4 regions of the Arthrobacter sp. SD76 genome follow, and region 1 is predicted to be linked to each of the others. Evidence: riboswitches for the same ligand, from Rfam matches in the RefSeq annotation. Region 1 holds a riboswitch; each other region holds the start of a gene.
What was found. A riboswitch is a leader RNA that binds a small molecule or an ion and turns the genes downstream of it on or off. The one in region 1 is predicted to bind thiamine pyrophosphate.

Region 1 (7,147 bases):
TCATGGCCATGTGGTGGTGGTACCGGCCCGCTGAGACGAAGAGGGCCTGCCCGTGCCACCCCGCGGTCTTCTCGAAGCCGAGGATGCCAACGTAGAAGTCGCGGGCGGACTGCACGTCGCCCACCTGGAGGTGGACGTGGCCCACGCCGGCCGCGGTGGTGTGCTGTCCTTCCAGGGATTCCTCCGTGAGGTGCTGCTCAAGGTAGCGCTGCGGCGGCAGCGCCAGGCTGTCCATCACCACGTCCGTCCCGTTCCAGGACCAGTTGCTGCGCGGCCGGTCCCAGTACAGCTCGATGCCGTTGCCTTCGGGGTCGGTGAAATCGAAGGCCTCGCTGACAAGGTGGTCCGCGCTGCCGGTGAACGAGTGCGGGTTGAAGCGTGCGGCGGTGGCGACGGTTGCGGCGAGGGAGGCCTGGTCCTCGAACAGCAGCGCAGTGTGGAAGAGGCCCGCCTCCCCCCTGCCCGGAAGGTTCAGCCCCGGCGCGGGCGCCAGGTGGACAAGCGGCTTCCGGAGGCGGCCGAGGTAGAGGCCGCCGTCCTGCTCGGCAACAACGTCGAGGCCGAGGGCGCGCTGGTAGTAGTCGGTCATGACCTTCATGTCACCGACCTTGAGCATCACGGTGCCCATGGTGAGGTCGGCAGGAAGAAGGTCCTGGCTGGTGGCTTCTGCGGTCATTGAATGCTCCCTGTACTGGCGGCCGCACGGAGGACACGGCCTGTCACAGTTAAAATTCCTTGAAGCTTCAATTTATTCCAAGAGCCTTCTTATGGCCCTGAGATGATGCGGCCTCCCAGCACCACGTGGGAAAGGTCCCGGACGGCCTCCGGGCGGGTACGCGGATCCTTTCGGCAGACAACCACGTCGGCACGCGCCCCCTCAGCCACGCCGTCCGCTCCGAGCCACTCCCGTGCCGACCAGCAGGCGGCGTCCAGCGCAGCCGCCATGGGCAGGCCTGCCTGGTGCAGGGCAAGGATCTCGTCGGCGATCCGCCCGTGCCTGATGACGCTGCCGGCGTCCGTCCCTGCGAAAATCCTCACGCCGGCGTCGTAGGCCTCACCCACGCGCTCCAGGCGCCGCTCCCACAGGGCCATCATGTGCGCCGCGTAGCGCGGGAATTTGTGCCGTGCCTGCGCAGCGATATCGGGGAACGTGGCGATGTTGACCAGGGTGGGGACGATCGGCACGCCCTGTTCCGCAAACCGGGGAAGATGCCGGGCAGGAGGCCGGTGGCGTGCTCGATGCAGTCGATGCCCGCATCCAGCATCTGGTCGAGGGTGTCTTCGGCGAAGCAATGGGCAGTCACCCGGGCGCCTTCGTCATGGGCGGCCCGGACAGCATCCCGGACGACGGCGGCAGGAAACGAGGGTGCCAGGTCCCCGGCCCCGCGGTCGATCCAGTCCCCGACGAGCTTGACCCAGCCGTCGCCGTCGCGGGCCTGTTTGCGCACGGCCTCCACGAGGTGCTCCGGTTCCACCTCGTCAGCGAAGCCGCGGAGGTAGCGGCGTGTGCGGGCCACATGGCGCCCGGCCCGGATCAGCACCGGGAAGTCCCGGCCGCCCTGCATCCACCGGGTGTCAGCCGGCGAGCCGGCGTCACGCACCAGCAGCGTGCCGGCAGCCAGGTCCGCACGGGCCTGGTCCGCCGCGGCAGCGGAGTCCACCGGACCCTCCGGCCCCAGCCCGATGTGGCAGTGCGCATCCACCAGGCCGGGCAGCACCCAGCCGTCCAGCACCCGGCCCGGAGCCTGCTGCGGGCGGACAGATGTCAGCGCCCCGTCCACGGACCACAGGCCGCGGTGTTCGCTGGCCGGCCCGGTCAGCACAGGGCCGCTGAATTCTATGATTTCCGGCATCGGATCCCCTTTTCGTCGCCAGTCAGGCTAACACCGGCAGTTGTGACAAGGATCGGCGGACCGGCTGTGGTAGCTTCGTTCCTGACCACACGGGTGCCCCTGCAGGGGCTGAGATCGGGCTGAGGCAGCCTGCGACCGTCGAACCTGTCCGGGTAATGCCGGCGAAGGAAGTGAGTATTCCTTGAGTACACCAAATGAACAGCTGAGCCCTGCCCAAAACCAGTCCGGGAACGTGCTGCCGGAGGGGAAACCAGCAACTGCCACCCGGTCCCTGGCGTCGCATGCGCTGGCCTTCATCGACGATGGATCGGGCATCCGGGTTCCCGTAACGGAAATCTCCCTGGAACCGTCCCCCAACGGAGACGCGAACCCGCCTTTCCGCACCTACCGGACTGCCGGGCCAGGCAGTGATCCGGTGAGGGGGCTGCCGCCCTTCCGGGCAGCATGGATCGCCGGGCGGGGAGATACCGAGGCGTACAGCGGCAGGGGCAGGAACCTGCTCGACGACGGCCGCTCGGCCGTCCGCCGCGGCGCCGCGTCAGCCGAGTGGAAGGGCGCGCAGCCGGTGCCCCGCCGCGCCGTCGGGGGCCGGACGGTAACCCAGATGCACTACGCCCGGCAGGGCATCATCACCCCCGAAATGCGCTTCGTGGCACTGCGCGAAAACTGCGACGTGGAGCTGGTCCGCAGTGAACTGGCGGCGGGCCGCGCCATCATTCCCAGCAACATCAACCACCCTGAGTCGGAGCCGATGATCATCGGCAAGGCGTTCCTGGTGAAGATCAACGCCAACATCGGCAACTCCGCGGTCACCAGTTCCATCGCGGAAGAGGTGGACAAGCTGCAGTGGGCCACGCAGTGGGGCGCGGACACCGTGATGGACCTCTCCACCGGTGATGACATCCACACCACGCGCGAATGGATCATCCGCAACTCCCCCCGTACCGATCGGTACCGTGCCCATCTACCAGGCGCTGGAGAAGGTCAACGGCGAAGCCAACAAGCTGACCTGGGAGATCTTCCGCGACACCGTCATTGAGCAGTGCGAACAGGGCGTGGACTACATGACGGTGCACGCCGGCGTCCTCCTGCGCTACGTGCCGCTGACTGCAAACCGGGTCACGGGCATCGTGTCGCGCGGCGGCTCCATCATGGCCGGCTGGTGCCTGGCGCACCACCAGGAGAATTTCCTGTACACACACTTCGATGAGCTGTGTGAGATCTTCGCCAGGTACGACGTCGCGTTTTCGCTTGGCGACGGTCTGCGGCCGGGTGCCACGGCCGACGCGAACGACGCCGCCCAGTTTGCCGAACTGGACACGCTGGCCGAGCTCACCCTGCGCGCCTGGGAGTACGACGTCCAGGTGATGGTGGAAGGTCCCGGGCACATCCCCTTCCACCTGGTCCGTGAAAACGTGGAGCGCCAGCAGGAGCTGTGCAAGGGTGCGCCCTTCTACACCCTCGGTCCCTGGTTACCGACGTGGCACCCGGCTACGACCACATCACCTCAGCCATCGGCGCCACGGAAATCGCCCGTTACGGCACCGCGATGCTCTGCTACGTGACACCGAAGGAACACCTGGGCCTGCCCAACAAGGACGACGTCAAGACGGGGGTCATCACCTACAAGATTGCAGCGCACGCTGCGGACCTGGCGAAGGGCCACCCCGGCGCGCACGAACGCGATGACGCCCTGTCCAAGGCGCGCTTCGAATTCCGGTGGCGCGACCAGTTCGCCCTGTCACTGGATCCGGTGACCGCCGAGGCCTTCCATGACGAGACGCTTCCCGCGGAGCCGGCCAAAACGGCACACTTCTGCTCCATGTGCGGGCCCAAGTTCTGCTCCATGCGGATCAGCCAGGACATCCGGGACGAATACGGGTCCGCGGAGGCGCAGGCAGCCCTGGCGGACCGGGCAACCGGCATGCGGGAGAAGAGCCAGGAATCCTGGCGTCGGGCGGCAAGGTCTACCTGCCGGAGCCGCGGCTGCCCGAGGCGGTCTCCCCGTAGAAACCTTCCCCTTCGTCCGGCTGGCAATTGGGGGCCGGCCGGACGGAGGGGAAGCCCGGGCGCTCCGTCAGGAGGCGCGGGCGGACCGGGCCCTGCCGACGTCGCTGATAAAGGAGCGGACGGCCCGGTCCCCGTCGGGGAATCATGCGGCCGGTGCCCGCCGGCAGCAGTGCGGTGCACGGCTCCGGTTTCGCGGAGGTAGCCGGCAATTTCCTCGTACAGCGGTTCCCATCCACCGGTCAGGACCAGGGTAGGGACCCGGGAACGATGTGCAGCGGCGCCTCCCAGGAGGGCGCCTGCAGCCGCAGGCGCCGGGCGGACCGCTTCTCCTCCGCGGTGGCCGGTTCCTGCAGGTCTGTGGCATAGACCCGCCGCACGAATTCGCGCTGGAAGTCTTCGTCGCTGAGCTGGTGCCGCACCTCGAACAACGGCTTCATGAGGCTGATGTGCGCCGCCGTGGCCGGCAGTTCCGCCGTCAGCGACAGGCATGCCGGTTCCACGAGGGTCAGGGAATAGACGAGATCCGGCCGTTCCACGGCAGCCATCATGGCGGCGATGGCGCCTTGGGCGTGAGCAACGATGTGGCCGCCGGCGGCGCCGCGCCCGTCATCTGCCAGCGACCTCAACACGATGGCGGTATCCGCGGCGAACGAGGATTCCACAGGTTCGGCGACGGGATCGAAGCCGTGGCGGCGCAGGAACAGGGCATCGTAGGACAGCGCCATGCCGTGCTGGCGCGGCCATGCTGCGGCACCGTAACTTCCGGCGCCGTGCACGAACACTACCCTCTGCTTGAACATGTCCCAACCCTATTCCACGGCACCGACTTCCCCGGGAGCCGCCCGGGGCGGCCAACAGCCGATGCCCGGCGGGCGTGCCGCGGAAGCATCCCCTGCCGGCCAGCCGGTGGAGGCTGCTACTTGCCGAGGAACTTGTCAAAGCCCTTGGGCAGGTTCAGCTGGGACGGGTCGAAGTCGCCGGACTGCTGGCCGAAGGCTGCACCGGTCGGGAGCGCCTTGGCGGCGTTGGCCCGGCGGGCCTCGGCGTCCTTCCGCTCCTGGGCTGCCTTGGCCGGGTTGCCGGACTTTGCCTTCTTCTTAGGTGCGTTCTTGGCGTTCTTCCGCGCCCCGCCGCCGGCACCGGGAAGGCCCGGCATGCCCGGCATTCCCGGCATGCCGCCCTGCGCCATTTTCTTCATCATCTTCTGGGCCTGGGCAAAGCGCTCCAGCAGGCCGTTGACCTCGGAGACGTGGACACCGGAACCGCGGGCGATGCGGGCGCGGCGCGAGCCGTTGATGATCTTGGGAGCCAGGCGCTCATGCGGCGTCATGGAGCGGACGATCGCTTCCACGCGGTCGATCTCGCGCTCGTCGAACTGCTCCAGCTGCTGGCGGATGTTCTGGGCACCCGGCATCATCATGAGCATTTTCTTCATCGATCCCATGTTGCGGATCTGCTGCATCTGGGCGAGGAAGTCCTCCAGGGTGAAGTCCTCCTGGTCAGCGAATTTCTTCGCCATCCGGGCGGCTTCTTCCTTGTCCCAGGACTTCTCGGCCTGCTCGATGAGCGTGAGGACATCGCCCATGTCCAGGATGCGCGAGGCCATCCGGTCCGGGTGGAACAGCTCGAAGTCGTCCAGACCTTCACCCGTGGAGGCGAACATGACCGGCTTGCCGGTGACCGACGCGACGGAAAGCGCGGCACCGCCGCGGGCGTCGCCGTCGAGCTTGGACAGGACGATGCCGGTGAAGTTCACGCCCTCATCGAAGGCCAGTGCCGTGTTCACGGCGTCCTGGCCGATCATGGAGTCGATGACGAACAGCACTTCGTTCGGCACGATGGCCCGGCGGATCTGGCGCGCCTGCTCCATCATGTCGGCGTCGACGCCCAGCCGGCCGGCGGTGTCCACGATGACGACGTCGTGCAGCTTCTGGCGGGCTTCCTCGACGCCGGCGCGGGCCACGGCCACGGGATCGCCCGCGGGCTGGTCGAGCTCAGTGGAGGTGGCGCCCGGGTGCGGAGCGAAGACGGGCACCTTGGCCCGCTCGCCCACCACCTGGAGCTGGGTGACGGCGTTGGGGCGCTGGAGGTCGCAGGCCACCAGCATGGGGCTGTGCCCCTGGGCCTTGAGCCACTTGGAGAGCTTGCCCGCGAGTGTGGTCTTACCGGCACCCTGGAGGCCCGCCAGCATGATGACGGTGGGGCCGCTCTTGGCGAGGCGGATGCGCCGGGTTTCGCCGCCGAGGATTTCGACAAGTTCCTCGTTGACGATCTTGACGATCTGCTGGCTCGGGTTCAGCGCTGCCGACACCTCGGCGCCGAGTGCGCGTTCGCGGACCCTGCCGGTGAATTCACGCACCACGGGAACGGCAACGTCCGCGTCCAGGAGGGCACGGCGGATCTCACGGACTGTGGCATCGACGTCGGCCTCAGTGAGGCGGCCCTTGCCGCGGAGATTTTTGAAGGTTGCTGTCAACCGGTCAGACAGAGAATTGAACACGCGCCGCGCACTTCTTTCAGGAGATGATCGGGACTCGACTATCTAGGGTACCAAGTCGGGCCCGCCAGATGGCATGCTGGCAAAATGACGAGCCAAACAACTGTAAAAACCCTGCTCATCCTCGGCGCTTCTGGGGATCTGACCGGCCGGCTGCTCCTTCCCGGCCTGGCGCGCCTGGTGGCACGGGGACGCGCGGGCGGGCTCCGGCTCGTCGGGGCGGGGTCGGACCCCTGGACCCGGAGCAGTGGCGGGAACGCGTGCAGTCCTCATTCACGGCAGCCGCCGAGGCTGCCGGCGCGGACGGCAGGGATGCGCTGAAGGCGCTGGAGAAGGAGACCGTCTACCACCAGCTGGATGTCACCGGCGCAGGGTCCCTGGCGTCGCTGCTGAACAGCCTTGAGGGACCGGTGGCAGTGTACTTCGCGCTCCCCCCGAAGATCAGCCAGCTTGCCTGCGAAGCACTGCGGCCGGAGGATGTCCCGCCCGGGACCCGGCTGGTGATGGAGAAGCCGTTCGGTTCAAGCGAGGAATCAGCGCGCTCCCTCAACCGGACGCTGGTGCGGCTCGTCCCCGAGGACCACGTCCACCGGGTGGACCATTTCCTCGGCAAGGCCACCGTGCTAAACATCCTGGGGCTGCGCTTCGCGAACAACTTCCTGGAGCCGGTCTGGAACCGGCACCACGTCGAAAAGGTGGAAATCATCTTCGACGAGGACCTCGCCCTGGAAGGACGCGCCCGCTATTACGACGGCGCCGGCGCCCTCCGGGACATGATCCAGAGCCA
Region 2 (7,147 bases), 1.5 Mb from region 1:
GGCAATAACGAAAGGCGCAATGTTCCGGCCCCATGCCCGTCCGTTCCCGCTCAGGCTTGCCTGGCTGCTGGCGGCAGCCGTGCTGCTGGCTGTAGCGGGTCCTGTTTCTGCGGCGCCCTCGCCGGGCGAGGGCGGCCAGGCGCTGCTCGGCAATGATGTGTCCTGGCCGCAATGCGACAGGGAGCTGCCGAAGGGGCAGGCGTTCGGCATCGTCGGCGTCAACAACGGCCTCGCGAACAACACCAACCCCTGCCTGGCGGAACAGCTTGAGTGGGCAGCCTCCTCCCCCGGTTTGCCCGGCCAGCCGGCTGTGTCGCTGTACGTCAATACCGCGAACCCGGGCAGCTCCGGGTCCTGGTGGCCGGACAGCGACGAATACCCCATCGGCCGGCAGGTCCACAACCCCTACGGCCCCTGCAGGGAGGGCAACTACGGCAAGGCCTGCGCCTACATGTACGGCTGGGCCAAGGCCTACGACGACGCCTACATCCGCGGCATCAGCAACCCCGCCGACTATGTGTGGTGGCTGGATGTGGAGACCGAAAACAGCTGGTCCGGCGACAAGGACGCCAACCGCGCGGTCCTGGAGGGCATGACGGACTTCTTCCACAGCATCAATGTCAAGGGAGTAGGCATCTACTCCACGTCCCTGCAGTGGGGCCGGATCGTGGGCAGCGTCAGCAGCACCAGTAACCTGTACCCGTTGCCGAGCTGGCTGGCTGGCGCCCGCAACGCGTACCGGGCCGCCGGGGCATGCCTCAAGGAACCGCTAACGGGCGGCGGCAAGGTGGTCCTCACCCAGTTCGTGGCGCGGGGCTTCGACTACAACCACTCGTGCACCCAGGAACCCTAGCCTCCCAGCCACACCATGTTCCAGGTGCCGGCAGACACGGCGGCCACCACGGCGAGTCCTGCCATGAGCAGCCCGCCCGCCAGCACCCACGCATCCAGCACGCTGTACGTTGAGGCGCGGGCCCAGGTGCGGGTCCCGCCGCCGAATCCGCGCGCCTCCATGGTGACTGCCAGCCTCGACGCCCGCCGGATGGCCTGCACCAGGAGGCCGAAGCTTTGCCCCAGCGTGGCTTTCACCCGTTGCAGGACGCTGCCCCGTGACCCCACGCCCCGTGCGCGCCGCGCCATGCCAATGGTCTGCCACTCCTCAGCCAGCATGCCCACCAGGCGCATGGCGGCCAGCGTGCCGAGCACGAACCGGTGCGGCAGGCGCGCCTTCTGGGCCAGCGCGTCTGCCAGGTCCGTCGGATCGGTGCAGCTCATCAGCAGCACCGCCGGCAGCGCGATGGCCAGGCCGCGGAGCATGAACCCGAGTCCCGTCTCCAGGGACCCTTCGCTCATGGTCCAGATGCCGACGTCGATCAGCGTCCGTCCGCTGTCCGGCGCCAGGATAGAGGTGCTCCAGCCGCCCACGGCGGCGGCAAGGATCAGCGGCCAGCCGCGCTGCCAGAGCAGCGTGGGCGTGAGCCCTGCAAGCGGGAACAGCAGGACTTCGAAGGCCAGCGCCACCGTGGCGGACACCCAGTCGATGGAGAGTGCCAGGACCACAGTGATCAGGATGACGGCGGCCAGCTTGCTGAGCGGGTTGGCGCGGGTCAGCAGGGCGTTGTTGCCGCGCAGGTGCAGTTCCTGCCTCACAGGTCAGCCTTTCTCACAGCGCCACCTTTTCTCACAGGGCCACCTTCTCCGCCGCCGCCAGCTTCAGTTCGGTTCCGCCCAGGGCGGCGGTGAACTCGGCATCGTGGGTCACTGATACCACGGCCGTTCCGGAGTCCAGGAGCTCCGAGAGGAAGGACGCCAGTTCGGCCCAGGTGTTGGCGTCCTGGCCGAACGTGGGCTCGTCCAGGACCAGGACCTGCGGGCTGGCCGCCAGGACGGTGGCCACCGAGAGCCGCCGCTTTTCCCCGCCGGAAAGGGTGTAGGGATTGGCGTCCACCAGCGGCGTGAGCCTCAGCCGTTCCAGCAGCTCGTCAACGCGGTCCTCGCCATGTCCCAGGTGGCGCGGGCCAAACAGCAGTTCATCGCGCACCCTGCCGGTGACGAACTGGTGCTCCGGTTCCTGGAACACCGTACCGATCCGCTCGATCAGCTGCTCGGCCTTCCAGCGGAAGGGGTCGATTCCGGCGTCCCGGCTGAGGTTTGTTGTTGCGGAGATTTTGCCCGTGACCGGCTCCAGCAGGCCCGCGAGGGTCAGGGCAAAGGTGGACTTTCCGGCGCCGTTGGGCCCGGTGATGGCAAGCGCCTGCCCGGCCCGCACCTGCGCGGTGATGTCTTCCTGCACCGGAACCGGCGGGATTTTCCGGAACCCGCTGCGGCGCGGGCGTTCCCGGGACACAGCCGTTTTTTCCGCTGCCAGCAGCAGGTCTCCGGCGCCCGGCCGGGCGTCGCCCGCGCGGGGACGGGTGGCCGGAACGTAGCCGGGCACCCATACGCCGGCGGCCGCCAGCATGGTGCGGGCCTCGTCCAGGACCCGGTCCGGCGGACCGTCGAGGAGGACAGCGGGGTCGGCGGCAGAGCCCGGCCGCAGGACTACGATCCGGTCCACCAGGTCCTTCCATACCGACACCCGGTGCTCCACCACCACCAGCGTGGCCCCGGTTTTGTCCAGGCAGCGTGCCACGGCGTCCCGGACCTCCAGCACACCTGCCGGGTCAAGGTTGGCCGTGGGTTCGTCCAGCAGGATCAGCCCGGGCCGCATCGCCAGGATGCCTGCCAGCGCAAGCCGCTGTTTCTGCCCGCCGGACAGCGCCGACGTCGGATGGTCCAGCGGCAGGTGGGACAGCCCGACGTCGGCAAGCGCCTCGTGCACGCGAGTCCAGATGGCGTCGCGGGGCACGGCGAGGTTCTCGGCGCCGAAGGCGACGTCGTCCCCGACCCTGGAGAGGACCACCTGGGTTTCGGGGTCCTGCTGCATCAGGCCGGCACGGCCGCGCTGGCCGCGGGGGGACCCGCCGTCGACCAGGAGCGAACCGGACTCGTCGGAATCGCCGGCCTCGCCGTCGTCGTTCACGTCGCCCAGGACCCCCGCGAGGGCATGCAGGAGCGTGGACTTGCCTGCGCCCGAGGGTCCGAGCAGCAGGACGCGCTCCCCCGGCAGAATGTCCAGGTCAAGGGCGTGGACGGCGGGCTTGGCGCGCCCGGCGTGCCGCCAGCCCCAGCCACGCGCCGTGACTGCGGCCGGCCGCACCGCCCCGGCCGCGCCGTGGTGGTTGGGTGCCTGCATCAGGAGAAGACGGGCTCCGTTGCCGCCTTGCGGGAAGCGAAGGAGCTCAGGACGCCGGTCCTGGCCAGGCCGCGGGTGGCGATCCAGGACAGGGCACCGGCGATGATCGCGCCGGAGATGGCGGTAAAGATGATGTAGGCCAGCTTGTCGCCGCCGGCGTACGCGATGTTCCATCCCCACGGGGCGAAGGAGTCGTTCAGGCCGCAGAACAGGCCTGCGGCAGCACCTGCCAGCAGCGCCACCGGCAGGTTGAACTTCTTGTAGACAAAGATCGCGAAGATGATTTCGGCGCCAAGGCCCTGGACGAAGCCGGAGAACAGCACGGACGCGCCGTACTGCGAGCCCATAAGGAGCTCACCGGTGGCTGCGACCGTCTCGCAGAACAGGGCTGCGCCGGGCTTGCGGATGATCAGCATGCCCAGCACGGCCGGGATCATCCAGCCGCCGGCGATCAGGCCGGTCAGGGGCGGGTAGACGGCGTTCATGGGGCCGGACACCGCGGCCGCGCCCTGGACCAGGCCCAGAAGATGACGCCGCCGGCGATGGCGATCAGGGCCGCCACCACGATGTCCACGACGCGCCAGGACTTGCTGGTGGTCTTCTTGATTGCTGCAGTGCTCATGGAATCCTCCTGGGAAACAGGAGGGGAAAGCACGGCAGTCGGCACTTCGCCGCTGCCGGACTTCGAGAACTCGACTCCCTTGCGCCGGTACTAACCGGATCAGGTTCGAGGGTCTGCGGCTGTCCGCACTCTCAGCGCCCACCTGCGGTTCCCGGCCTTGCCAGGTCCGACGGCGGCGCTCCCCTGTCGTTATGTGTTGCTTGCTTGGATGATGCGTTGGATTGCCCTGTTGGGCGTGGTCCAGTTTACACCTGGACAGGGGTAGATTGTGGGCCATGACCGCCAATGAGCCGCATGTGACCGAGTTCGACCCGGACTCCGAGGACGCCCAGCCGGAGGGATCCCTGCAGGCCCTCATCGGCCGCATCGAGGGTGAAATCCACGAACTCCAGTTCCCGGGCTTCTCGATGGATGACGCGCTCAACCTTGGCCTCCTCCTGGTGGAGCTGGGCAAGGAGCGCAGCCTGCCCATCGCGATCGACATCACCAAGGGTGAACAGGTGCTGTTCCATGTGGCACTGCCGGGCGCCACGCCGGACAACGAGCACTGGATCCGGGCGAAGCAACGGACCGCTGCGCGGTACGAGGTGCCCTCCCTGCTGGTAGGGCTTCGCGGGCGCCTGCGCGGAGGCCGGATCGAGGACGAAGGCTGGTTCGACCAGAGCCGCTATGCGGCCCACGGCGGCTCTATCCCCGTTTACGTAACGGGGGTGGGGGCAGTTGCCACCGTCACCGTATCCGGACTGCCGCAGGTGCAGGACCATGACCTGGTGGTGGAGGCCATGCGTGAGGTGTTGCGGTCCGCCGGGGCTGACGGGGCACCATGACCGGCAATCCCGCTGACAACCCCGTCCGGGCGGCGGTGGACAGGGCGGAGGACGAGATGATCTTTATCGGCCCGGACCATCCCTACTATCCCCTGCTGGCCGAGCTGGTGTCCGCCGTCGGCAAGGCATGGCAGCAGGGGTACGACCAGGCCCGCAGCGGCGGGCACCACCCGAACCCCTACACCTGGACCGGACCGGCCTGACGGGAACATCCTGACCGGCCTTAGCTCCGGGCGCGGAAACCAAGCTTGCTTAGCTTTTATTAGTAATCATGCTTACTATGTTGTTTCCACCGCGTACGAGGAGTCCAGGACATGGCAGTCAGCACCCGTCCACCCGGCGTCCGGACCGCACTGCAGTGGTCCGCGCTGGGCGTTGCCGGCGTCTTCCTGTTCGCCGGCACCCTTGGGTTCGTTCCGGGCATTACCAGCAACTATGGCTCCCTTGGCTTCGCCGGACCCGGCTCGGGGGCCCTGCTGCTGGGCATATTCCAGGTGTCCGTCCTCCACAACCTTGTCCACCTCCTGTTCGGCGCCGCCGGACTGTTCATGGCACGCACCCACCGGCAGGCCCGGAACTTCCTCACGTACGGCGGCGTCATCTACCTGGTCCTGTGGCTGTACGGCCTGCTCATCGGGGACGAGACCCCCGCCAACTTCATCCCCGAAAACTATGCGGACAACTGGCTCCACCTCATTCTGGGGCTGGCCATGATCGTCATTGCCGTCCTCCTCTCGCCACGGACCACCCCGGCGGGCAGCCGGAAATCCTGACCTGACCCACCTGCCGCCAGCGCAGACGGCACCGCCACAACCCGAAACCAAGGAGCATCCCATGCGAATCCCGGAACCCCGAGGCCCCATCAGCGGCATGCTGCTCGACGTCCTGGCGGGTGCGCCGGCGGGCCCGGCCGAAGCCCTGGCCGGGCTGCGGGAGCTCACCTTGAACCGGCTGGCGGAAACTGCGGACATCATCGGCGACGACGATGCCCAGCTGGCCCTCTTCTGCCTGTACGAACTGCACTACTCCGGCCTCGACGGCGTCACGGACGAGTGGGAATGGGATGCCGGGCTGATCCAGGTCCGTCAGGCCCTGGAAAAGCCGTTTGAGGCGGCCCTTCGCGCGGCAGCCGGCGACGCCGCCGGAGAGCTGGACCTTCCGGCTGCCGCCGACCTCACCAGCGACGCAGTGGCAGATGTGCTGTTCGGCCTTGCCGGCAGGGACACCGGCCCCAGCGTCTCCCGCTATGTGGCCAGGAAGGCCAGCCTTGACCAGCTCAAGGAGTTCCTGATCCATAAGTCCGTGTACCAGCTGAAGGAGGCGGATCCGCACACGTGGGCGATCCCCCGCCTCAGCGGCCGGGCCAAGGCGGCGCTGGTGGAAATCCAGGCGGACGAGTACGGCGGCGGACGTCCGGACCGGATGCACAGCGCCCTGTTCGCCCGGACCATGCGGGGGCTGGGGATGGATGACTCCTACGGCGCGTACGTCGATACCGTTCCGGCGGTTTCCCTGGCGGCCGTCAACCTGATGTCCCTGTGCGGGCTGAACCGGCGCCTCCGCGGCGCCATCATCGGGCACCTGGCCATTTATGAGATGACGTCTTCGCAGCCCAACCGGTTCTACGGCAACGGCTTCCGCCGCCACGGCTTCGATGCCGGCGTCACCCACTACTTCGACGAACATGTGGAAGCCGATGCGGTCCACGAGCAGATCGCGGGCCGCGACCTTGCCGGCGGGCTGGTGGAAGCCGAGCCGGAACTGCTGGATGACGTCCTGTTCGGGGCAACGGCGGTCATGGCCATTGACATCAGGCTTTCCGCCCACCTTCTTGAGTCCTGGGAAAACGGCCGCTCCTCGCTCAGGGCGGCAATGCCCGTGGCAGCATGACCGCCCCTGCAGGCGGAGGAGCCGCCATGGACCAGGACCAGCCCGAGAGTTCCATCGTGGTGTGCCCGGACGGGCCACTCATCGTGCGGGGGGACTTCGAGATCGTCACGCCCTCAGGAGAGCCGGTCCCCCGCGAACGGAAGACGGTGGCCCTGTGCCGGTGCGGGGCTTCAGCGATCAAGCCTTACTGCGACGGCACCCACAAAATGATCAAGTTCCGGACGGACCCACGTGGTTGACACCCACGGGGCAGCGCACAAGGATGGATTCTCGGAAAGCGTTTTCTGATCCGAGGAGCGTGCGCACTTGCACAGCCAACAGGCAGTCATCGACCGCGAAACCCTGGTGCGCCGCCACAACGTGGAGCAGCGCACCATTGATCCCCGCAGCCCCATTTCCGTAGGCAACGGGGAATTCTGCTTCACCATGGACCTGACAGGCCTGCAGTCCCTGCCCGCCCGGTACCCGGTGGCCGCACGGGACGGGCTTCCGCCAGGCACCCTGCTCGGTACCCAGTCGCAGTGGGGCTGGCATTCCATTCCGCCCGGGCAGGACTACACGCTGGCCGGATCC
Region 3 (7,147 bases), 310 kb from region 1:
GCCGCGCACAGCATGCCGAAGACCCCGCCCTCGCCGCAGGAGGGAACAGAGCCGGCGGGCGGCGCTTCGGGGTAGAGATCGCGGTAGGTGGGTCCGTGTTTTTCCCAGAACACGCTGACCTGGCCGTCGAACCGGAAGATGGAGCCCCACACATACGGTTTGCCCAGGATGGCCGCGGCATCGTTGACCAGGTAGCGGGTGGCAAAGTTGCTCCGCCCCGTCCAGGATCAGGTCGTAGCCGGCAAACAGGTCCAGGGCGTTGGAGGCGTCCAGGCGGACATCATGGAGGCGGACGTCCACCAGCGGGTTGAGCGCGGCGATGGCGTCCCTGGCGGACTCGATCTTGGGCCTGCCGACATCCGCCACCCCATGGATGACCTGGCGCTGCAGGTTGCTGAGGTCAACGGCGTCGTCGTCGATGATCCCGATGGTTCCCACACCGGCAGCCGCCAGGTACAGCAGCGCCGGCGATCCCAGGCCCCCCGCGCCGATTACCAGGACCTTCGCGTTCTTGAGCCGCCGCTGCCCGATGGCCCCGATCTCGGGAATGATGAGGTGCCGGGAGTAGCGCTCCACCTCGGCAGGGGTCAGCTCACCCGCCGGTTCCACCAGGGGATCCAGGGAAACAGATGAAACATTTGCGGTGAAAGTCGAAGCCATACTTCAATGTATGCCCCGGGATACCGCCGGGTCATATTACCCCGCAGTAAAGTGGAGCTAACCGCAATGGAAAGAAGGACAACCGTGGTCCCTGAAGCACGGGCTGACCGCCCGCCCGCCGCCGAACAGCAGGCGGCCCCGCGTCCGGCAGGCCAGCGCTCCGCCCGGCTGCCGCGCGACGAGCGCCGCGCCCAACTCCTTTCCGCAGCGCAGGAAGTCTTCGTGGCCAACGGCTACCACGGTGCCGCCATGGACGAGATCGCCGAGACGGCCCACGTCAGCAAACCCGTCCTGTACCAGCACTTCCCGTCCAAGCGGGAACTGTACCTGGCGCTGCTGGAAAGCCACCTGGCGTCCCTCACCGACCTGATGCTGGGTGCGCTGAACTCCACCACGGACAACAAGGAACGCGTGCAGGCCGTGATGCGGGCCTACTTCCGCTTCATCGCCAATGACGACCAGGCCCACCGGCTGGTCTTCGAATCGGACCTCATCAACGATCCGGATGTCAGCTCCAGGCTGGAAACATTCAACCGGACCTTCGCGGACGCGATCGCACGTGTCATTGCCGAGGACACCAAGCTCCCCCATCTCGAAGCCGAGCTCCTGGGCCGGGACTGGCCGGAATGGCCCAGGTCAGCGCGCGGTACTGGCTCGAAACGGACGGCAACCTGGACCTCGATGTGGCCAGCGACCTCATCTACCGTTTAGCTTGGCGCGGAATCTCTCGCTTCCCCAAAGAGTCCTAGACTACAAATAAGACAACACCTCGTGGAGAAACACGAGTACTTTGACTGGCTGGGAGGCCCCTGTGGAAATTAAGATCGGCGTTCAGAACGTTGGCCGTGAGATTGTGCTGGAATCGACCCAGGACGCCGAGACGGTGGCCAAGGTTGTGGGCGAAGCCATCAATGCCGGCAGCGAGCTGCGGCTGACCGACGACAAGGGACGCCTGATCATTGTTCCCGGAAATGCCCTTGGCTATGTGGAAATCGGCGCCGAAGAGGTCCGCCGCGTAGGGTTCGGCCAGTTCTAGCCCCGGCACCGCGAACGTTCCTAGGAGATCCATGCTTTCCCTGACCATCGTTGTGCTCGCAGCGATTGCCGCAGGCTTCGTCGTCTGGGCGAATGACAGGCGGCATGCCAAGTACGGCGCCGCCCTGCCCGCCGGCGTTGCCGTCGTTGCCGGGGCCCTGACCTGGATCATCCTGATGGCGGCAGGCTTTGGGTACCGCCCGGGCCTGACGTGGCTTCCGTGGGTACTGCCCATCGTGCTGGGAGCTGCGGCCGCCGTGGCCGCCGTCCTTTACCTGGGCCGCAGCCGGGCCCGCCAGGACACGCAGCGCCTCACTGCCATCCTCCGCCGCTAGGAGAGGAACAACCCGCAAACGCGCGTGGCCGCCGCCCTCCGGGGCGGCGGCCACCTTCGCTTAACGGATGACGAGTTTCCGGACAGGTAGCGCGAGGGTTCCGCATTCGCCCCGACGGCGGCCGCAGCCTCGCTCGCTCCTGCCGCGGCGGCGAGGTCCCGTTCTGTCACCTGCCCGCCTGCGTCGTGCGACGAGTAGCGGATGAAGACGCGGTTGTAGCGCCAGTCCAGGTCCGGGTGGTGGTTCTGTTCCTCAGCAAGGCGTCCGACGGCGGCAATCAGCTCGAGTGCGGCAGCCGCCGTCGGCGTCTTGAAGACGGTGACCAGGCCGCCGTCGTGGTACCGCCAGCCGGGCAGCCCTGCCAGGGCCTGGTCGATCTGTTCCCGGGGAAGGGCATCTTTGCCGGCCACTGCTGCTCCTTGGTCCAGGGGCATCAACCGGCGTGTGCCGGGCTAGAGGAACTCGGCCCGGCCTTCCATTGCCGACGATGCCAGCGCGTGTTCGCGGCGGGGAATGCGGCCCGCCGCTTTCGCCAGCCTACCGGCGATGACGGCGTGTTTGAATGCCTCCCCCATCAGGGCCGGGTTCTGTGCGCGGGTCACCGCCGTGGCCAGCAGCACGGCGTCGCAGCCGAGCTCCATGGCAAGGGCAGCGTCGGAGGCCGTACCGATCCCGGCATCCAGGACCACCGGGACCGAGGCGCGGGAGACGATGAGCTCAATGTTGTGCGGGTTCAGGATTCCCAGCCCCGTGCCGATGGGAGCCCCCAGCGGCATCACGGCGGTGGCGCCGAGGTTCTCCAGCCGCAGCGCCAGGACGGGTCGTCGTTGGTGTACGCAAACACCTTGAAGCCGCGGTTGACCAGCTGTTCGGTGGCCTCCACCAGCTCGACGGCGTCGGGAAGGAGCGTGTGTTCGTCGGCAATGACTTCGAGCTTCACCCAGTCCGTTTCCAGCGCTTCGCGGGCGAGTTCGGCGGTGAGGACGGCGTCCCGGGCGGTGAAGCATCCGGCGGTGTTCGGCAGGACCCGGATGCCGTGGTCCACCAGGAGCTGGAACAGCGAGCCCGTTTCCGCAGTGGAGTAGCGCCGCATCGCCACGGTGGTCAGGGACGTGCCGGAGGCGAGGAGCGCCGCGCCAAGCCCGTCCAGGCTCGGCGCGCCGCCGGTTCCCATGATGAGCCGGGACGCCAAGGGGCACGCCGTCGATGACCAGGACATCATCCAGGCCGGGTGCAGCCGTGGAGGTCAGGGTGGTGGATTCCGTCATGGTGTCAGCCTCCCTGCACTGCCGTGACAAGCTCGACGTCGTCACCGTCGGCGAGCGCCGTCGCGAACCATTGGCTCCGGGGAACCACCTGTGCGTTGTGCGCCACGGCGACGCCCAGCCTGTTCCCGTCGCTGGCCTGGCCGTCAGCCCCCACGGTGCGGCCGGTGACCTGGCTGACGAGCGTGGTGATGCACGCCCCCTCAGCCACCGTATGGTGGTTTCCGTTCAGGGTGATGTTCATGCTGTCTCCTTGATGTTGACGCTTGCAGCGGAGGATTCGCGGCCGGAGAAGCGGCCAGGGTTGAACGGCTCCCAGCGGGGGTCCGTTGTGCCGTCCATCAGGTCCCGGCAGATGGCACCGGCTGCGGGTGACAGGAGGACGCCGTGCCGGAAGAATCCGGTGGCGATGACCAGGCCCGCGATGTGCCCGCCCGGGGTGGAGCCTGGAGCGGCGGGCACCCTGCCCAGGAGCGGGGCGTTGTCCGGGGTCGCCGGCCGGGCCCGCGCCGTACACTCCAGCAATTCCAGCTCGGCGACGGCGGGGACCAGGACCTGCGCGTCCCGGAGGAGCTGGTAGACACCGCCGGCGGATACCGTTCCGGCAGCGGACCGGGCAGCTTGTGGGGCTGCAACGCCCCTGGCGGGGGCATCCTCACGCTGGGTGGCTCCGATCACCACCGTCCCGTCCTCCCGGGGGACGATGTACACGGGTACACCGCGGACCAGTCCGCGTACGGTGGCCGTGACCAGCGGCTGGAGGTGCTGCGGTACGGCGAGCCGGAGGATGTCCCCGTGCACCGGCCGCAGCGGCAGGTGCAGGCCCTCAGGCAGGTCCGCCAGCGCAGCGGCATCCAGTCCGTTGGCCACCACGGTTTCTCCGGCCAGGACTGTACCGCGTCCGGCAAGCCGGACTCCCGCAACAGTGCCATCAGCCCACAGCAGTCCAACGGCCCTGTCCGGCACGGCATACCCATCCACTGCACCCGCAGCTGCGCGGCCGCTGCTGGCAGTTTCCCCCGCCAGGGCGTTGCGAAGGCAGGACACCAGGCGCCTGGGATCGACCTGGTGGTCGGCGGGGGTGTCAAGTGCGCAGGCGATGGCGGGGCTCAGCAACGGTTCCCGCCGCCGCGCCTCGCGGACGGTCAAAGGCTCAACAGCCAGGCCGTTGGCCTGCTGGACCGCGCGCAAATCCATCAAGGCCCGGCGGTCGGCGGCGTCGGCACCCACGGCGAGGGTCGGCGTCGTCAGGTATCCGGTCCTTTCGCCGGACGCAGCGGCCAGGTCGGCGATAAAACCGGGCCACCGGGCCGAGGATGCGAGCATCAGGTCGAGGAGGTCCTCTTCCTGGTAGTGCAGCTCGCTCACCGGCGCCAGCATCCCTGCGGCGGCCCAGCTGGCGCCGCTGCCGGGTGCGTCATCGATCAGCGCGACGCTGCGGCCCGAGCGCAGTGCCTCCCAGGCGATCACGTGGCCCACAACTCCGCCGCCAATGACCGCGACGTCGGCCCTGACGGTGCCGTTGGTGGGTTGCGGGGGTGCCGTGTTGGGGGTGCCCATGTGTCTCCTTCCCTACGCCGGCATTACCCGGATCAGGTCAAGCGGTCGGCTCTGACGCCCTCTCAGCCCGGCGCTTTATGACAGCTGCCGCAGGCTCCCGCAGTACGAGGCAAGTGTAGAGGAACTAGGCTTGCAGCCATGAATGTGTCCCACTCCCCTTCCGCTGCCGGCGCCTCCGCAACCGATGCCTTCACCACCGCCGGGGGAACCGCCGGGCTCAAGACTGCCCGTCTCTACCTCTGTACTGACGCCCGCCGTGACCGCGGCGACTTCGCGGAGTTCGTGGATGCCGCGTTCGCCGGCGGAGTGGATATCATCCAGCTCCGCGACAAGGCCATCGAGGCTGCCGAGGAACTGGAACTGCTGGCCGTCCTGAAGGAAGCCGCGCAGCGCCATGGCAGGCTGTGGGCAGTGAACGACCGCGCCGACATCGCCGTGTTGTCCGGCGCTCCGGTGTTCCACATCGGCCAAAAGGACCTCCCCCTGCCCGCGGCCCGCACCTTGCTGAACGGCAACGCCGCCATTGGACTCTCCAGCCACACTCCGGACCAGGTGGATGCGGCCCTCGTTGCCACGGCCGGACCTGCCGGGCTGGACTACTTCTGCGTGGGGCCGGTCTGGGCCACCCCCACCAAACCGGGTCGGGCCGCCGTGGGACCCGACCTGGTGAAATACGCTGCGGCAGCCACCGCCAAAGCCGCTAACGAGGTGCCGTGGTTCGCCATCGGCGGCATCGACCACTCCAACGTCAGCGAGGTGGTGGCAGCGGGAGCCCGGAGGATTGTGGTGGTGCGGGCCATCACCGAAGCGGCGGACCCCGCCGCAGCGGCGGCCTCACTCCTGGCCGCCCTGGATGCTGCCGGCTCCTGAACTGGCGGGTCCTGAACTGCCGGCGGGGCAACACGGCCCTGCCGTTCATCCCGCCGATGGCCTGCATAATCGGCGGTCTTCGGGCTAGGCTGATTTTCGTGTCACACCATCGGCTGGCTCCCAACGTCCACGAGCACAACAATGCGCTGGAAGAGGCCCTGGGCGCGCTGCGGAGCGAGCTCGAGCTTCCCGGGCCGTACCCCGAGCATGCGGTCCGTGACGCCGAGGCGGCCGTGGCTGCGCTGGAGCTTCCGCCCCATGACCTGACCGGCGTCGATTTCGTCACCATCGATCCGGCATCGTCCACGGATTTGGACCAGGCGCTGTTCATAGAGGCCGACGGCGGCGGCTACCACGTGCTGTACGCCATCGCCGACGTTCCGGCGTTCGTGAAGCCGGGCGGACCGCTGGACCAGGAAACGCGCCGCCGCGGGCAGACCTTCTATGCCCCCGACGGCCGGATTCCGCTGCATCCGGAGGTCATCAGCGAAGGGGCAGGGAGCCTGCTGCCCGGCCAGGAGTGCCCGGCCTTCGTCTGGGACTTCCGCCTGGACGGCAACGCCGATGTCACCTCGGCCTCCGTCAGGCGGGCACGGATGCGCAGCCGCGCCAAGCTGAGCTACAAAGGCGCGCAGGCCCAACTGGACGCAGGCGGCGCATCCCCAGTCCTGCAGCTGCTGAAAGAGGTTGGGCTCAAGCGCGTGGAGCTGGAACGTGCCCGTGACGGCGCCAGCCTGAACATGCCGGAGCAGGAGATCGTCCAGCTCCCCGACGGTGGCTACCGCATCGCTGCCGCGCCGCAGCTGCCCGTGGAGGACTGGAACGCGCAGATCTCGCTGATGACGGGCATGGCCGCTGCGCAGATCATGCTGGACGGGCAAGTGGGCATCCTCCGGACCATGCCCGCGCCGGACGAACGCTCCCTGAACCACTTCAAACTCCAGACCGAGGCGCTGGGAAAGCCGTGGGACGGCGAGGTCAGCTATGGCGAGTACCTGCGCAGCCTGGACCCGACCGAACCGCGGCAGCTCGCCATCATGCACTCGGCGGGGATGCTGTTCCGCGGCGCCTCCTATACAGCTTTTGACGGCAGCGTCCCGGAGGCCGCCATCCAGGCCGCCATCGGTGCGGCCTACGCGCACACCACCGCTCCCCTGCGGCGGCTGGTGGACCGCTTCGTGCTGGTGATCTGCGAGGCCCTCAGCAATGGCGGCAACGTTCCCGGCTGGGCGCGTGAGGCCCTTCCGTCGCTTCCCGAGATCATGGCGGGATCGGACCAGCTGGCGTCCCGGATGGAGCGGATGGCGCTGGACACCGTGGAGGCCGCGCTCCTGGTCAACCACATTGGCCAGGAGTTTGATGCCATCGTGATCTCCGGGTCGAAGCCGCAAAAAGACAACGGCAATGGCAACAACGGCAGGA
Region 4 (7,147 bases), 130 kb from region 1:
GGCGGCGGGACCGCGCACCAACAATGGTACCGGCGGGACGGGGCCCGGAGGCTCAGGCGTGCAGCCGCGGCGCGTCGAAAAAGTCCACTTCCAGGCGGCAGGACTGTTTAAAGGCCGTGACCATGGCCGCCCGTTCGCCGTCCGAGCCGGCCCGTCCGGTCGCGTCCACGATGGCGATAGCCTTGCGGGTCGCTGCGGCAAAGTCCTCGTCAGCGTAGGTCCGGAGCCACTCCGCGTAGGGGTGGCCGGCCGGTTCCCCCGCGGCGAGGAACTGTGCGTGGAGGGTCTTGCCCACCTCCGCATACAGCCAGAAGCACGGCAGGACAGCCGCGGCAAGCACCGCGTAGCTGCCCGACGCCGAGGCCGCGGTGAGGTGGTCGACGTAGGACTTTGTCACGGGGCCGAGTTCGGCCCGGACGGGACGCGTGCTCAGCCAGGACCGGTGCAGCTCGGACTCAACCTCCAGGCACTGCTGCGCGGATCCGGCCCAGAACAGCTGCTCCGCCTCCGTGGGGGCCAGGGCGCTTGCCCGTGCCAGCACGCGGGAGTAGCCGTTCAGGTAAATGGCGTCCTGGGCCAGGTAGTAGGCAAATTCCCGTTCCGGCAGGCTGCCCGAGACCAGGCCGCGGATGAAGTCCAGGCGGTAGATGGCATCCAGGTCCGCTTCGGCTTCCGCCCGGAGCAGGGCCTCAAACGCCCCCCGGCTGCGGAACGGGCCGCAGGTGGTGGAAGTGGTGCACCGGCCCGTTCCCGGTCCCTACCTCAAGCCGGGCAGAGTCCCCCAGCGCTCCTGCCAGCCAGGGCTTCACTTCCCGCAGCGCCGATTCCCAGTCCCCAGCCGCGCCTGCACCGTGGCCATTGCAGAGGACAGCGAGCAGCCCGTTCCGTGGCTGTTCCTGGTGGCCACCCGCTCCCCCGGCACCTCGATGACTTCGGTCCGCAGCAGGCCGGCGGTGTTGACCAGGGCGTCCGGGCACTGCGCACCTGACAGGTGGCCGCCCTTCACCAGCACGGTTGCTCCGGTGGCGTCGGCCAGCTTCCGGCCTTGTTCCAGGGCCCCGGCCCAGGAATCCTGGGGCTCTTCGCCCACGAGCATCGCAAGTTCGGCCAGGTTCGGCGTGATGAGGTGGGCCAGCGGCAGCAGGTCGCGAAGCGCCGCCTCGGCGGATTCCTGGAGCAGCCGGTCGCCGCTGGTGGCCACCATCACCGGATCGAGGACCACGACGGCGGGACGCACCTTCTCCAGCCAGGTCCGGACTGTGGCGATCACCCCGGCGTCGCCCAGCATGCCGATTTTGACGGCGTCGATGGTGATGTCGTCGCTGATGGCGTCCAGCTGGCTGGCGAGGAATGACGCGGGCGGCAGGTGGACTGCCGCCACGCCGCGGGTGTTCTGCGCTGTGAGCGCGGTGATGGCGGCCATGCCGTAGCCGCCGTGAGCTGCAATGCTTTTCAGGTCCGCCTGGATGCCGGCGCCACCCGACGGGTCCGAACCGGCAATGGACAGGACGCGCGGCACGTCCCGGCCTGCCGCCGGCCGGGCGGACGCGGCCTGGACGGTTGCATCCGGGACAGCGCCTGGCTGGGAAGTTTCCGCGGGTATTAAGAGCGTCGAAGACAAAAGACATCCCTTCGCCGGTACTAGCCGGACAGGTTCAACGGGTCTGGATCTCAGCCGGCCCTTCGCGCGGCACCCCGTGTCGGTTTCCCAGCCTAGCCGCTGACATGGGAGCCCGGGAAAAGTGACAGCCCCCGCATGCAGGAAGTCCCCGCTTCATGGACCGTTCCCCCCGGAATGCGGAGGGGAATCGTCCATGAAACGGGGACTTCCCGGTGGCTGGCCCTGCCCGGGCTAGAGCTCCGAGGCAGGAACGCCGACGCCCAGGATAATGGGCGCCTCGGCGGGCTTTGGCGCGCCTTCCTTGCCTTCCGGTGAGGACGCCGCGGGTTCCGGGGCCTTTGCAGCATGGGTATGTCCGGCACTGGCCGCCGGAACGTTCTCGTGCTGCTGCACGGTGGTTTCGTTGGCGGCACCCTGGGCGCGGCTGGCGCTGCGGTTGCGCCGCGGCCGGCGCTGGCGGGACTGTTCCACCGTGTGGTCAGACCAGTCCTTCCCAGCTTCCGCGGGGGCAACCGGCTGCTCCACCTGCGCCGGAACGGCCTCGGGCCGCTTGGCTTCCGGCTCTTCCGCCGGTGTTTCGGCGGCAGGTGCCGATTCGCCCAGGTGGGCGAACGCTTCGGCAAGCCTGTCCAGGGTGAGGGCCGGGCGGGGCTGCTGCTCTTCCGCATGCTCCACGAACGGAAGGACAACCTTCTCGCCGCCGAAGGTCAAGACAGCCGCAGGACGTGGCGGGGTGCCGGCGTCGTGCTTCTCTTCCACGGCCGGCGCTACCGGCTGGGCGGCCGACTGCGCCTGCCGGGCCGCCGCAACCTCGTCGTCATGCAGGTGCGCCGCGTGCGCGGCCGCCGCGATGTTGGCCAGGGCCAGCCGGGTGGCTTCAGCCTTGGCGTGGCGCTCGGCGTCGGCCGGGTCCGGATGGACGGTGTGGACATGCACCGCGGCTGCCGGGGCAGCCTCGGGCTGCTGGCCGCCGCGTCCGCGCCGGCGCTTGCGGTCAGGGCGTCCCCCGGGCTGGCTGCTGTCGGTCCGCTGGCCCTCGTTCCGGTGGCCTTCGGCCCGGGCGTCAGGCCGGTTGTCGGTGCGCTGGACATGGTGTTCGGCGGCAACGATGTTGGCGCGGCGGTGCTCCACGGGGTCGTCGTGGGTGACGACACCGCGTCCGGCGCAGGCCTCGCACTGCTCCCCGAAGACCTCCAGGAGCCCGGTGCCCATGCGCTTGCGGGTCATCTGGACCAGGCCCAGGGACGTGACCTCGGCGACCTGGTGCTTGGTACGGTCGCGGCCCAGGCACTCCACCAGCCGGCGCAGCACCAGGTCGCGGTTGGATTCCAGGACCATGTCGATGAAGTCGATGACGATGATGCCGCCGATGTCGCGGAGCCGGAGCTGGCGCACCACTTCCTCGGCTGCTTCGAGGTTGTTCTTGGTGACGGTTTCCTCCAGGTTGCCGCCGCTGCCCGTGAACTTGCCCGTGTTGACGTCCACCACGGTCATGGCTTCGGTGCGGTCGATTACCAGGGAACCGCCGGACGGGAGGAAGACCTTCCGTTCCAGGGCCTTGTGGATCTGCTCGTCGATCCGCCAGGCGGCGAAGATGTCCTGGTCCTTGGTCCACTTCTCGAGGCGGCCCACCAGGTCCGGGGCAACGTAGGTGACATAGGCCTCGATGGTGTCCCAGGCCTCTTCGCCGGAGACGATCAGCTTGGAGAAGTCCTCGTTGAAGACGTCGCGCACCACCTTGATGGTGAGGTCCGGTTCGCCGTACAGCAGTTCGGGAGCCAGGACCTTGGTGGAGGTGGACTGGCTTTCGATGCCTTCCCACTGGGCGCGCAGCCGGTTGATGTCGTGCGTGAGCTCTTCCTCGGACGCCCCTTCCGCCGCGGTGCGCACGATGACGCCGGCCTGCTCCGGGAGGCGGTCCTTGAGGATACGCTTGAGCCGGTTGCGTTCGACGTCGGGCAGTTTGCGTGAGATGCCCGTCATGGACCCGCCGGGGACGTACACGAGGTAGCGGCCGGGCAGCGAGATCTGGCTGGTCAGGCGTGCGCCCTTGTGGCCCACCGGGTCCTTGGTCACCTGGACCAGGACGGTGTCGCCCGACTTGAGGGCGTTCTCGATCCGGCGCTGCTTGCCTTCGAGGTTGACGGCTTCCCAGTTGACTTCACCGGCGTACAGGACGGCGTTGCGGCCGCGCCCGATGTCAACGAATGCCGCCTCCATGGAGGGCAGCACGTTCTGGACCTTGCCCAGGTAGACGTTGCCGATCAGCGAGTCCTGCTGGGTCTTGGAGACGAAGTGCTCGGCGAGGACGCCGTCCTCGAGGACTGCGATCTGGATTCTGTCGTCGCGCTGGCGGACGATCATCTGGCGGTCCACGGATTCCCGGCGCGCCAGGAACTCTGCCTCGGTGATCACCGTGCGGCGGCGCCCGGTATCGCGGGACTCACGCCGGCGCTGCTTCTTCGCTTCAAGGCGGGTGGAGCCCTTCACGCTGGTCACGCGGTTGCTCACGGGCGCTTCGCTCACCGCGCGGGGCGCACGGACGCGGGTCACCGTGTTGGGCGGATCGTCGTCCCCGCCGCCGGTCAGTTCGAGGTCCTGGTCGCCGCGGCGCCGCCGGCGCCGCCGGCGGGAGGTGACGCCCTCTTCCAGGAGTGCGGACCCTTCGTCGCCCTCCGCTTCGGCGTCTTCGCCGGCGTCGCCGTCAGTGGCAGCCTCCGCGGCGCGGTCTTCGCTACGGCCGCGGCTGCGGCGGCCACGGCTGCGGCGCCTGCGGCGGCCGGCTGAATCGTCGGTGTCGTCGTCCTCGGCGTCGTCCTCTTCCACTTCCTCGGGGACGGCCGGGGCCGGGCGCACGACAGTGCTCAGGTCGGGGGCCTGGAACAGTACGGAAGTAGGGGAAGCCGGTTCCAGGAACAACGAGGCGAAGGGGCTGGCAGCCTCCTTTGCAGGCTCCTCCGTCTCGGTTGCTTGCCCGGCCACTTGCTGTTGCGGCGCGTCGCTTGCGGCGGCAGTGTCCGACGGCGCCTGGGCAGCGTCCGACGGCGCCTGGGCGGTGTCCGCAGCTGCGGGCGCCTCTTCGGGCGCTGCCTCAGGTGTTTGCTCCGCGGCAGGTGCTGCGACGGTGTCTTCCGCTCCGCCGGCAGCCGCCTCCGGCTGCGCGGAAACAGTTTCCGCCGGCGCAGCTTCCGCAGCCGGCTCTGCTGCTGCAGCCCCGGCTGCCGGGGCAGCGGCCTTCCTGGTGGCAACCCGACGGCGGCGGACGGTCTTCTCTTCCGCTTCCGGCGCGGCAGGCGCGCCCTCGGCGGCATCAGCCGAAGCGGCTGCGGTCTCTGCGGCGTCGCCGGCGAACACGGGGAGGGGCTCCGCGGCGTCTACCTTCTTGCGTGCACGGGTCCGGCGGGCCGGTGCCTTGGTTTCCTCCGCCGCAGCCTCGACATTCTCCGCGGTGGCGGCGTCGGCCGGGACAGTGGCGCCGCCGTCGTCGGTTTTCGGTGCCGCCTTGCGGCGGGTCCTCTTGGGTGCAACGGCGGGCTCTGTGGCCGTCGTTTCGCCGTTAACAGCCAAGTCTTGCTCGTTTTCCATATGCAGCTACACTCCTGCCCCTGACGTACCGCCACATCCGGCACCCATTGGGGCACATATTGTCAAAACCCGCAGGCGTTGACAGAAGTCAAGTGGATACTCCCAGGTTCGCACCGGCATTGGGGTGCGGCAGCCCGTGGGAGCCGGGGGACGTCCTGAAACCCGTTGTTCTACGCGCCACAACCAGGTGCCGTCCAATGGAGTCGCGGGAGTGCTGTCAGCCTTCGAAGCCTGCCCTGCTCATCATTGGCGGTCTTGAGAACAGTCCACCGGACCGGAGTCCGAATGTGGATCGGCTTCCAGCCAGGTTCATTCTCTCACATCCGGACGAAATCACGGCGGAGGCGGAGGCTGCGGACCTTTTTCCTGGGAGTGGCATCCAGCCCGCGGCGTTACAATCGGGCAAGGAGCACCGGACGAAAAGGACCCATACCAATGCCCAGCATCTCCCCCGCCAGCGGCACCGAAGCCCCGGACCGGACCACCGGCCCGGACACCAGTTCCGCAGCCGTGCCCTTCATGGCCCGCAACCGGCCTTTCGGCTGGCTGCTGGTGATCACGGGGGCCGTCGGCTGGCTGGCCTCCGGGACCCTGGTCCTGGAAAAGCTTGCCGTGCTCCAGGACCCGAACCACACCACCGTGTGCGACGTCAATCCCTGGATTTCCTGTGGGGATGTGATGAAGACCTGGCAGAGCTCCCTGTTCGGCTTCCCCAACATGTTTATCGGGATCGTGGCGTTCGCCGTCATCATCACCGTTGGCATGGCACTGCTGTCCGGCGCCACCTTTGCCCGGTGGTTCTGGGTGGGCCTACAGACGGGCGTCACCCTGGGCTTCGCCTTCGTGGTGTGGCTGTGGTCGCAGGCGCTCTACGACATCCACATCCTGTGCCCCTTCTGCATGATCGTCTGGGCCGCCATGATCCCCCTCTTCATCTGGGTCACCATCCGGAATATCAGCGCAGGCATCATCCCGCTCCGCTCCGGCGCAGCACGTGTTGTGGCTGATTCCGGCTGGATCATCGTGGCCCTGCTCTACGTGGCCGTCGCCGCCAGCATCTTCTTCGCGTTCATCCAGGTGTTCGCGGGAACGTCAGGATTCTAGGCGCATTAACGGCAAAGGGAAGGCCGGTGTTCGTCAGAACACCGGCCTTCCCTTTTGCTTCGTTCAGGTCGCCTAGAACCAGATCTTGATCTCGCGCTCGGCTGAATCTGTGGAGTCGGAGCCGTGCACCAGGTTCTGCTGGACCTTCAGGCCCCAGTCGCGGCCGAAGTCGCCGCGGATGGTGCCCGGGGCCGCCGTCGTAGGATCGGTGGTGCCGGCCAGCGAGCGGAAGCCCTCGATGACGCGGTGGCCCTCGAAGATGGCCGCCACCACGGGTCCGCTGAGCATGAACTCCACCAGCGGCTCGTAGAACGGCTTGCCAATGTGCTCCTCGTAGTGCTGCTCGAGCAGTTCGCGGGTGGCTTCCACCTTCTTCAGTTCAGCAAGGGTGTATCCCTTGGCTTCGACGCGGGCCAGGATGGCACCGGTGAGGTTACGGGCGACGCCGTCGGGCTTGATCAGGACGAGGGTGCGCTCAGTGGTCACAACTGCTCCAATGCGTTGGTGGGGTTTCGGGACAAGTCTACGGGGACCCGCCGGCAGGATCCGGCCGGTTTAGGGGGTTTGCGGCTGGCCGGGACCGGCGGCCTGGTCCGGGTGGGCTGCTTCCCACTCGGCCTGCTCACGCTCGCGCTGGGCAGCTTCGCGGTCCAGCCGGATGCCGGTCCTGATTCCGTACCACCAAGCCAGTGCGAAGAGGGCCCCCACCAGGAACATGGCGGGTTCGAAGATGCCGGTCAGGACCAGCACGATCTGCAGGATCCAGCCGAGGCCGACGCCCCAGGGCTTTGTCAGGACAGCGCAGGCCAGGACCATGACCACGCTCAGGCCGATGCC

Region 2: linked by a shared signal. The riboswitch ahead of ACPEE0_RS00265 (ECF transporter S component) and the one ahead of thiC (phosphomethylpyrimidine synthase ThiC) in region 1 are both predicted to bind thiamine pyrophosphate.
Region 3: linked by a shared signal. The riboswitch ahead of thiO (glycine oxidase ThiO) and the one ahead of thiC (phosphomethylpyrimidine synthase ThiC) in region 1 are both predicted to bind thiamine pyrophosphate.
Region 4: linked by a shared signal. The riboswitch ahead of thiD (bifunctional hydroxymethylpyrimidine kinase/phosphomethylpyrimidine kinase) and the one ahead of thiC (phosphomethylpyrimidine synthase ThiC) in region 1 are both predicted to bind thiamine pyrophosphate.

Annotation. Positions count from the first base shown of each region.
Region 1 covers NZ_JBNBLR010000001.1:1,544,838-1,551,984, reverse strand. The annotation lists gene ACPEE0_RS07600 (VOC family protein) at 1-676, opposite strand, end outside; partial or broken gene ACPEE0_RS07595 (amidohydrolase family protein) at 766-1,853, opposite strand; TPP riboswitch at 1,933-2,040, shown strand; partial or broken gene thiC (phosphomethylpyrimidine synthase ThiC) at 2,035-3,863, shown strand; partial or broken gene ACPEE0_RS07585 (alpha/beta hydrolase) at 3,931-4,663, opposite strand; gene ffh (signal recognition particle protein) at 4,780-6,363, opposite strand; partial or broken gene ACPEE0_RS07575 (glucose-6-phosphate dehydrogenase) at 6,448-7,147, shown strand, end outside.
Region 2 covers NZ_JBNBLR010000001.1:62,636-69,782, reverse strand. The annotation lists gene ACPEE0_RS00280 (hypothetical protein) at 20-853, shown strand; gene ACPEE0_RS00275 (energy-coupling factor transporter transmembrane component T family protein) at 850-1,650, opposite strand; gene ACPEE0_RS00270 (ABC transporter ATP-binding protein) at 1,682-3,235, opposite strand; partial or broken gene ACPEE0_RS00265 (ECF transporter S component) at 3,235-3,857, opposite strand; TPP riboswitch at 3,916-4,052, opposite strand; gene ACPEE0_RS00260 (heme-degrading domain-containing protein) at 4,133-4,684, shown strand; gene ACPEE0_RS00255 (hypothetical protein) at 4,681-4,887, shown strand; gene ACPEE0_RS00250 (DUF4383 domain-containing protein) at 4,999-5,457, shown strand; gene ACPEE0_RS00245 (iron-containing redox enzyme family protein) at 5,519-6,574, shown strand; gene ACPEE0_RS00240 (CDGSH iron-sulfur domain-containing protein) at 6,601-6,813, shown strand; partial or broken gene ACPEE0_RS00235 (hypothetical protein) at 6,881-7,147, shown strand, end outside.
Region 3 covers NZ_JBNBLR010000001.1:1,230,901-1,238,047, reverse strand. The annotation lists partial or broken gene moeB (molybdopterin-synthase adenylyltransferase MoeB) at 1-660, opposite strand, end outside; partial or broken gene ACPEE0_RS06165 (TetR/AcrR family transcriptional regulator) at 745-1,409, shown strand; gene ACPEE0_RS06160 (DUF3107 domain-containing protein) at 1,472-1,696, shown strand; gene ACPEE0_RS06155 (hypothetical protein) at 1,728-2,030, shown strand; gene ACPEE0_RS06150 (4a-hydroxytetrahydrobiopterin dehydratase) at 2,027-2,440, opposite strand; partial or broken gene ACPEE0_RS06145 (thiazole synthase) at 2,483-3,298, opposite strand; gene thiS (sulfur carrier protein ThiS) at 3,303-3,539, opposite strand; gene thiO (glycine oxidase ThiO) at 3,536-4,855, opposite strand; TPP riboswitch at 4,848-4,966, opposite strand; gene thiE (thiamine phosphate synthase) at 4,994-5,725, shown strand; gene ACPEE0_RS06125 (RNB domain-containing ribonuclease) at 5,824-7,147, shown strand, end outside.
Region 4 covers NZ_JBNBLR010000001.1:1,672,623-1,679,769, reverse strand. The annotation lists partial or broken gene thiD (bifunctional hydroxymethylpyrimidine kinase/phosphomethylpyrimidine kinase) at 53-1,519, opposite strand; TPP riboswitch at 1,611-1,708, opposite strand; gene ACPEE0_RS08345 (Rne/Rng family ribonuclease) at 1,853-5,206, opposite strand; gene ACPEE0_RS08340 (vitamin K epoxide reductase family protein) at 5,642-6,310, shown strand; gene ndk (nucleoside-diphosphate kinase) at 6,383-6,796, opposite strand; gene ACPEE0_RS08330 (DUF4233 domain-containing protein) at 6,866-7,147, opposite strand, start outside.